DNA from 2 places in the Rhizobium sp. 05L429 genome. Region 2 is predicted to be linked to the other one. Evidence: predicted binding sites of a transcription regulator. Region 2 holds the regulator's gene; the other holds the start of a gene.
What was found. The regulator PhoB, encoded in region 2, activates phosphate uptake and scavenging genes when phosphate is short. The targets are predictions, from matches to a motif close to TGTCATNNANCTGTCAT.
Positions count from the first base shown of each region.

Region 1: a site for PhoB is predicted at 1,589-1,605, ahead of AC1DNW_RS11410 (DUF1045 domain-containing protein). Genes of this name have one in related genera too.

Region 1 covers NZ_JBFTNV010000008.1:240,023-243,432, forward strand. The annotation lists gene phnE (phosphonate ABC transporter, permease protein PhnE) at 1-201, shown strand, start outside; gene phnE (phosphonate ABC transporter, permease protein PhnE) at 209-1,555, shown strand; gene AC1DNW_RS11410 (DUF1045 domain-containing protein) at 1,696-2,391, shown strand; gene AC1DNW_RS11415 (alpha-D-ribose 1-methylphosphonate 5-triphosphate diphosphatase) at 2,405-3,410, shown strand, end outside.
Region 2 covers NZ_JBFTNV010000021.1:10,147-15,012, forward strand. The annotation lists gene pstB (phosphate ABC transporter ATP-binding protein PstB) at 1-685, shown strand, start outside; gene phoU (phosphate signaling complex protein PhoU) at 730-1,443, shown strand; gene phoB (phosphate regulon transcriptional regulator PhoB) at 1,575-2,258, shown strand; gene AC1DNW_RS21225 (LysR family transcriptional regulator) at 2,537-3,460, opposite strand; gene AC1DNW_RS21230 (alpha/beta fold hydrolase) at 3,840-4,658, shown strand.

The sequences.
Region 1 (3,410 bases), on a different contig from region 2:
GTCCGTGCATCGACCATCATCGGCGCCGTCGGCGGCGGCGGTATCGGTGAAGAGCTCAAGCTCTCCATTTCCCGTGGCTTCGGCGCGAAGACCGTGGCCCTGGTGCTGCTGCTCTTCATCACGATCGTCGCTGTCGACCAGTTCTCTGCCTGGCTGCGCCGCCGTCTCGTCGGCGAACACGCCTTCCTCCTGCAACATTGAGGCTGCCATGACGGTCATCGACGCAAACCGCATGCATGAGATCGAAACGCGCTATCCGGAATATTTTCACAAGTCCTTCCGCCAGCGTTTCGGCGGCCTGCTCATTGTCCTCGCGACAATCCTCTACGGCATCTATGCCGTCTGGTTCTTCGACCTGCCGAAGCTCATCGCCGAAGCCCATTGGGAACGCTTCGGCATCTATATGAGCCAGTGGATCAGCTATGACGTGCAGCCGGAATTCCGTATCCAGGACGATGGCACGATCCAGACGCGCTATCCGCGCTTCTCACCGCTTGGCGACGATCCGCATCCGGATTGGCTGAAAACCAATACAGATGGCAGCATCACGGTTCTCGTCAGCGGCAGCGGTCGCACGGTGACGGTCAGCAAGAGCCAGACGACGATCGTTGCCCATGGCATGACGGTGCCGGTCGATGTTTCCAGCGGCGCGCCGAAAGTCGTCGGTCCGGTTCCAGGCTGGATGACGGTCTATGACGACAACGTGCTCGCCAATCTTGGATTTGCAGGGGATGTCAGCATTTCCGTCGACCGTGTGAAGGTGCGCAAGCGCTTCATCGGCTGGGCGAATTTCGTCTTCGATACGCAGTCGCCCTTCTTCGACAAGCCGGTAGGCGAGGTCATCAGTCTCATCGTCTCCGGCCCCCGTATACACCCCGACCAGTCGAACCTGTCGCTTGCCTTCGACAATGTCTGGAACAACAGCGAATGGCAGCACGGCGATGTCTGGACCAAGCTGTTCCAGACCATCGTGATGGCTTTCCTGGGCACGCTGCTGGGTTCGCTTGCCGCCTTCCCGCTCGCCTTCATGGCGGCGCGCAACATCACTCCGAACCGGCTTCTCAACCAGGTGCTGAAGCGCTTCTTCGACTTCCTGCGTTCGGTCGACATGCTGATCTGGGCGCTGTTCCTGACGCGCGCCTTCGGCCCCGGTCCTCTCGCCGGTTCCGGCGCCATCTTCCTCACGGAGACAGGCACGCTCGGCAAGCTCTACTCGGAAGGTCTCGAAAACATCGACAACAAACCGCGCGAAGGTGTGAAGTCGACGGGCGCCTCGACCGTGCTGGTGCATCGTTATGGCATCATGCCGCAGATCGTTCCCGTCATCGTCAGCCAGACGCTCTATCAGTGGGAATCGAACGTACGTGGCGCGACGATCATCGGTGCCGTTGGTGCCGGCGGTATCGGGCTCAAACTCTGGGAAGCCATGCGCACCAATTCCAATTGGGAAAACGTCGCCTACATGGTCATCCTTATCCTGATCGTGGTCTTCCTGTTCGACATGGCTTCGAACGCGCTTCGCCAACGGTTGATGGGCGCCAAGCCCGGTCATTGACGTCAAAGTAAAAGATGATGGCGGCCCTGCCGTCATCATCATTCTGTCATGGAAATCTTTTAGCCGGAGCGTGCTTGCGGTTCGCCGCCAAATCACTGCACATTGCGCTCCCCGTTCGGACGATCTCCAGGATAAAAGCCTTGCGCTACGCTCTCTATTTTTCGCCGCCTAAGGATGATCCCCTGACCGGCGCGGCCTCCGTCTGGCTCGGCCGCGATGCCTTTACCGACGAGGCCTATCCTGCGCCTGGGTACGAGACGCTGCCGGCTGGCGAACAATTCGAACTGACGGCCGATCCGCGCCGCTATGGCTTCCATGCGACGATCAAGGCGCCCTTCGAGCTTGCCTCCTCCGTGACCGAAAAGGACCTGATGGCGGTCGTCGAAGATTTCGCCGCCAACACGCCGGCCTTTGAAATCCCCGAGCTGGTGCTCGGCCAGCTCGGCCGCTTCTTTGCGCTTGTGCCGGGTTCGCTGCACCAACCGCTTCAGGATTTCGCGGCAAAGGTGGTAAAGTCTTTCGAGCCATTCCGGGCGGCACTCTCCGAGGCCGATATTATCAGGCGCAAACCGGAAAGGCTTTCTGAGAGCCAGCGCAATAATCTCATGCGCTGGGGCTATCCATATGTCATGGATGACTTCGGCTTCCACATGACGCTGACCGGCCAGGTGCCGGAAGAGCGCGCGGAAGTGATGAAGGCGATCCTGACGGAGCGTTTCGCAGGTTTCACCGGCAGGCCGCTTCGCATTTCCGGCCTTGCCGTCTTTCGTGAGGAGGCGCGCGGCGCGCCTTTCAAAGTCCACACATGGCTGCCTCTTGCTGGCGCCAGAAGCTGAAAGATTTTCTGACATGAGCAAAGAAACCGTTCTTTCAAACGCCCGGATCGTTCTCGAAGACGATATTCTTTCGGGCTCCATTCTCATCCGTGACGGCAAGATCGCCGATATTTCGAAAGGCAATTCGGTAGCCGGCGAAGACTTTGAAGGCGACTACATCATTCCAGGCCTCGTCGAGTTGCACACCGACCACCTGGAAGGCCACTATTCGCCGCGTCCGGGCATTCGCTGGAACAAGACGGCGGCCATACAGGCCCATGATGCGCAGATCGTCACCTCGGGTATCACCACGGTCTTCGACTGCCTGCGCATGGGTGCTGACGAAGACGGCGGCTTCGAACATGGCGAGATGCGCGAGATGGCCGACGCCATCCAGTCCGCTGAAAAGGAAGGGCGTCTGCGCGCCGAACACCTGATCCACCTGCGCTGCGAGGTCTCGGCCGACAACGTGCTGCAGCACTTCGCCGATTTCGAGAACGACCCCTATGTCCGTCTCGTTTCGCTGATGGACCATGCGCCCGGCCAACGTCAGTTCCAGACGATGGACCAGTACATCTTTTACTATCAGAAGAAGCGCGGGCTCACGGACGAGGAGTTCGCCCGTTTCTGCGCCAGACGCATCGCCGAATCCGATCGCAATTCGACGCCAAATCGGGACGCGATCTCCAGGGTCTGCGCCGAACGCGGCATCACCGTCGCCAGCCACGACGATGCCACATCTGTCCATGTCGATGAGGCGATCGAAAACGGCGTTCGCCTGGCCGAATTCCCGACCAGCATCGACGCAGCCCGGCTGTCGCACGAAAACGGCATGAGCGTTCTGATGGGCGCGCCGAACATCGTGCGCGGCAAATCGCATTCCGGCAATATCGCCGCGCGTGATCTGGCGCAGCTCGGCGTTCTCGACGTGCTTTCGTCCGACTATGTGCCGCTCAGCCTGCTGCATGCGCCCTTCATTCTTGCCGACGAGGTGGAGGGCATTACGTTATCGAAGGCAATTGCAATGGTGACGGCCACGC
Region 2 (4,866 bases):
GAACGTCCGCGAAAACACCGTGACCGCCCTGATCGGCCCCTCGGGCTGCGGCAAGTCCACCTTCCTGCGGTCGCTGAACCGCATGAACGACACGATCGACGGCTGCCGCGTCACCGGCAAGATCACGCTCGATAGCGACGACATCTACGATCCCGACATCGACGTCGTCGAACTTCGCGCCCGCGTCGGCATGGTCTTCCAGAAGCCGAACCCGTTCCCGAAGACGATCTATGAAAACGTTTCTTACGGTCCGCGCATCCATGGCCTTGCCAAGTCCAAGGCCGACCTCGACCAGATTGTCGAGACGAGCCTGCAGCGCGCCGGCCTCTGGAATGAGGTCAAGGATCGCGTGCATGAATCCGGCACCGGCCTTTCCGGCGGTCAGCAGCAGCGTCTGTGCATCGCACGCGCCGTTGCCGTCAGCCCGGAAGTCATCCTGATGGACGAGCCCTGCTCGGCGCTCGACCCGATCGCAACTGCCAAGGTCGAAGAGCTGATCCACGAGCTGCGTGAAAACTACACGATCGTCATCGTGACGCATTCCATGCAGCAGGCCGCTCGCGTATCGCAGCGCACGGCTATGTTCCACCTCGGCAACCTGGTCGAGGAGAACGATACCGACAAGATGTTCACCAACCCGGACGATCCGCGTACCCAGGACTACATCATGGGTCGCTTCGGCTGATTTTGGCGATGTGAAGCCTTCCCGATTTTCGAGGACAAAGCCCCATGGCATCAACACATATTTTCTCTGCTTACGATGACGATCTGAAATTCCTGTCCCGGCGCATTTCCGAGATGGGTGGTCTTGCCGAACAGATGGGCGGCGACGCTGTCCGCGCGCTCGTCAACGGCGATACCGCGCTTGCTCAGAAGGTCATTTCCGACGATGTGATCCTCGATCACGCCGAGCGCGAGATCAACGACAAGGCGATCGTCACGATCGCCCGTCGCCAGCCGATGGCCTCCGACCTTCGCGAGATCATGGGTTCGATCCGCATCGCCGCCGACCTCGAGCGCGTCGGCGATCTCGGCAAGAACACGGCAAAGCGCGTCATCGCGGTGCAGAGCACCGGCGTTCCGCGCAAGCTCGCCCGCGGCCTCGAGCATCTCTCCGAACTGGCGCTCGTCCAGCTCAAGGAAGTGCTCGACGTCTACACCAATCGTTCAGCTGACAAGGCGAATGCGATCCGCGAACGCGACGACGAGATCGACGCGATGTACACTTCGCTGTTCCGCGAACTCCTGACCTACATGATGGAAGATCCGCGCAACATCACGAGCTGCACGCATCTTCTCTTCTGCGCCAAGAACATCGAGCGCATCGGCGACCATGCAACCAACATCGCCGAGACGATCTACTACATGGCAACCGGCGCCCAGCCGGAGGGCGAGCGTCCGAAGGACGACAGCTCCAATACCGTTGGTGCGGTGACGGAGTAATCTGGACCTGCCGATTGCGTGCGCGCCCCGCGCTGGGGCGCGCAAGGGTCGCAGCCAATTCCGAGTTCCTGCATGGTCCCTTGCTTAAATCACCCCCGGTTTAAGGATCATGCATTAGGAGACTGACACGCATGATCCCAAGAGTTGCAGTTGTTGAAGATGAAGAGGCACTCAGCGTGCTTCTCCGCTACAATCTCGAGGCTGAAGGTTTCGAGGTGGATACGATCCTCCGTGGCGACGAGGCCGAAATCCGGCTTCAGGAGCGCACCCCGGACCTGCTCATCCTTGACTGGATGCTGCCGGGCGTTTCCGGCATCGAGCTCTGCCGCCGGCTGCGCATGCGGCCGGAAACCGAGCGTCTGCCGATCATCATGCTGACGGCACGCGGCGAAGAGAGCGAGCGCGTTCGCGGTCTCTCGACCGGCGCGGATGACTATGTCGTCAAGCCCTTCTCCACGCCGGAACTCGTTGCCCGCGTCAAGGCGATGCTGCGACGCGCCCGTCCGGAGGTTCTCTCCACCGTTTTGAAGTGTGGTGATATCGAGCTCGATCGCGAAACCCATCGCGTCCATCGCAAGAGCCGCGAAGTCCGCCTCGGCCCGACCGAATTCCGCCTCTTGGAATTCCTGATGTCGTCGCCGGGCAGGGTCTTCTCCCGCTCGCAGCTTCTCGATGGCGTCTGGGGTCACGATATCTACGTGGATGAACGCACCGTCGACGTCCATGTCGGCCGCCTGCGCAAGGCGCTGAATTTCTCCAACATGCAGGATGTCATCCGCACCGTCCGCGGCGCGGGATATTCCATGGAAGCCTGATCCGAGTGATCGGAGGTCACGAACGGGTCGTCTGGGTAACCGGGCGGCCCGTTTGTTTGTTCGGGTGGGCTTTTTAAGAGTAGACGTTGGCTTGCTGACGCCTTGACCGACATGCCCCTTGCATCGCGAGGGCTCAAGCGATGACGGGGACATCTGCTATGCGCCGATTGCGAACATTCTCTGAGCCTTGAGCATCGACTGATTTGGGGCCGGAAGGGGACTGTCGGCTTGCTGGCGCTAGCCAATCGAAGCCGTCACCAAGATGAGCGTGAGCTCTGCTATGGAACTTCAGCATAGCGGATGATGCTCTGATTTTGTACGTTGGCGACTAGTTCATCAGAACGAGACAAAAATCGGCGGAGCAAAGGTGAGGAATTTGAATCGTTGTATCCTAAGGTGAGATCAATTGTCGGAGGCACACCCTCAAGTGCTCTGGCAACGACATTTGGCGTCAGCATATTTTGCGCATAAAGCGGAATAAGCGTTATTCCACCTGTAGACACGACGAGCGACATTGCTGATGGTAGGCCTTCACCTTCGTACTCTGCCTTGAGTGTGATCCCAACGTTCGACGCGTACTCCTGGATCACGGATTGCAAGACCGGAGAAATTCTAGCCGAACTGACGTAAGTTTCGCGGGCAAGATCCTGTGGCCGGATCTTTTTCTGCGACGTCAAGCGATGGTCAGCCGGCAGCACGGCGATCAGTGGCTCCTTGGCTAAAAACTTGAACGACACACCAACACTCTGCGTCTCGGGGCGAAGGAAAGCGACGTCCAGCTTGCCTCGCATCAGTGCCAGAGCAAGGTCCGGGGAAGACTGACTGGACAATATGATTTCAACCTCCGGCGCTTCCTCACGAATAATGCGCAGTGCATGGGGTAGCCACACGACCTCTTGCCCTGCGAGAAAACCGATAGTGAACGACTGCTTTTGCGGCTGCTCTGCCCGCCGGGCCCCTTCCGCAGCCGCCTCGACTTGCAACAACGCCAGCCGCGCGTGATCAAGAAACACTTTACCGGCGGCGGTGAGCGTCACGCCGCGCGGCTGCCGTTCCAGCAGTTTTACACRGACTTCGGTTTCCAGATCGCGAATTTGCCTGCTGAGTGAGGGCTGGGAAGTGTGTAGCCGCCGCTCGGCTGCGGTCAGTAAGCTTCCCTCTTCCGCAACAGCAATAAAATAGCGCAAATGCCTGAGTTCCATCGCGTCCCCGCTATGCCTTTAAGGCATAGCTCGAACGTACAAGGTATTTGTCCTTGATAAAAGGGGGATTTAATTAACGCCGCAATCTAGGGACATAGTCGAATGCTTCATCGGAAGTATTTCGCAGTCAACTGTGTCCAGTCAGAGAAGGAAAGCTAAATGTCTAAAAGCCTACCTGTCGTGACCCGCAATTATCGGCGCTGACCTACATTATGTGAGACTGACCAATTCTTGTGTCGGATCATGTGCCTGGGCCTCGAAAGATGAGGCATGCGTGGCAATCTTGCGTCGGCTATTGCAATAGCGCGTGGATGGATGGCTTTATTTAGTGATTTATTATCTTCCAATGAATGTTTAACAGCGCAGATGGAGCGACGCGATGCCTACAATCACGACCACGGACGGCGTAAACATCTTCTACAAGGACTGGGGCTCGGGCCAACCGATCGTTTTCAGCCACGGCTGGCCGCTGACAGCGGACGACTGGGACGCCCAGATGACATACTTCCTTCATCAGGGGTATCGGGTGATCGCCCACGACCGGCGCGGCCACGGCCGGTCCGACCAGCCCGGCACCGGCAACGATATGGACCACTGGGTTGCCGACCTCGCGGCCCTGACCGAGCACCTCAACCTGCGCGACGCGATCCATATCGGGCACTCGACAGGTGGCGGTGAGGTGGCTCGCTATGTGGCTCGCCATCAGGAGCGCGTCGCGAAGGCGGTGCTGGTCGCTTCGCTGACACCGAACATGTACCGGAGCGCGGAAAATCCGTCCGGTCAACCGCCGGAGTGGTTCGAAGCGATCCGGGCAGGCATGCTGGGCAACCGGGCGGAGTTCTACCGTTTCGTCCCTGAGAATCCGTTCTACGGCTACAACCTCGATGGGGCCAAGCCTTCGGAGGCAATCATTGCGAACTGGTGGCGCCAGGGCATGGCCGGTGGTGCCCTGGCTCACTACGCGACTGTCGACTCTTGGCTGGAAGATTATACCGAAGACCTCAAGAAGATCACCGTGCCGGTGCTGGTAATGCATGGCGAGGCCGATCAAGTCGTCCCCTTCGCAAGTTCCGTGCCGCGTGCGGTCAACTTGCTTAAGAACGGATCGCTGAAGACCTATCCGGGCTACCCCCATGGCATGCTGACCACGCATGCGGATGTCCTCAACCCCGACCTGCTCTCGTTCATCAGGTCTTGACGACATCGACGGGACGTTCTGTCACCCGGCAGTGCCGGGTGACACCTGTTGGTGCCTGGTACGGGGAGCGTTCCCGGAGGGTGCTTCCGACAGTGGCAATTTGCTTTGCTTGGTGAGAAGCGAAAGATGCGACTTGTCGCGCTTAAATCTTTCGTTGCGGTGGCCGGTTACTCCACCGGCCGAAATGGCTCGGCATCTCGGCTTCGAC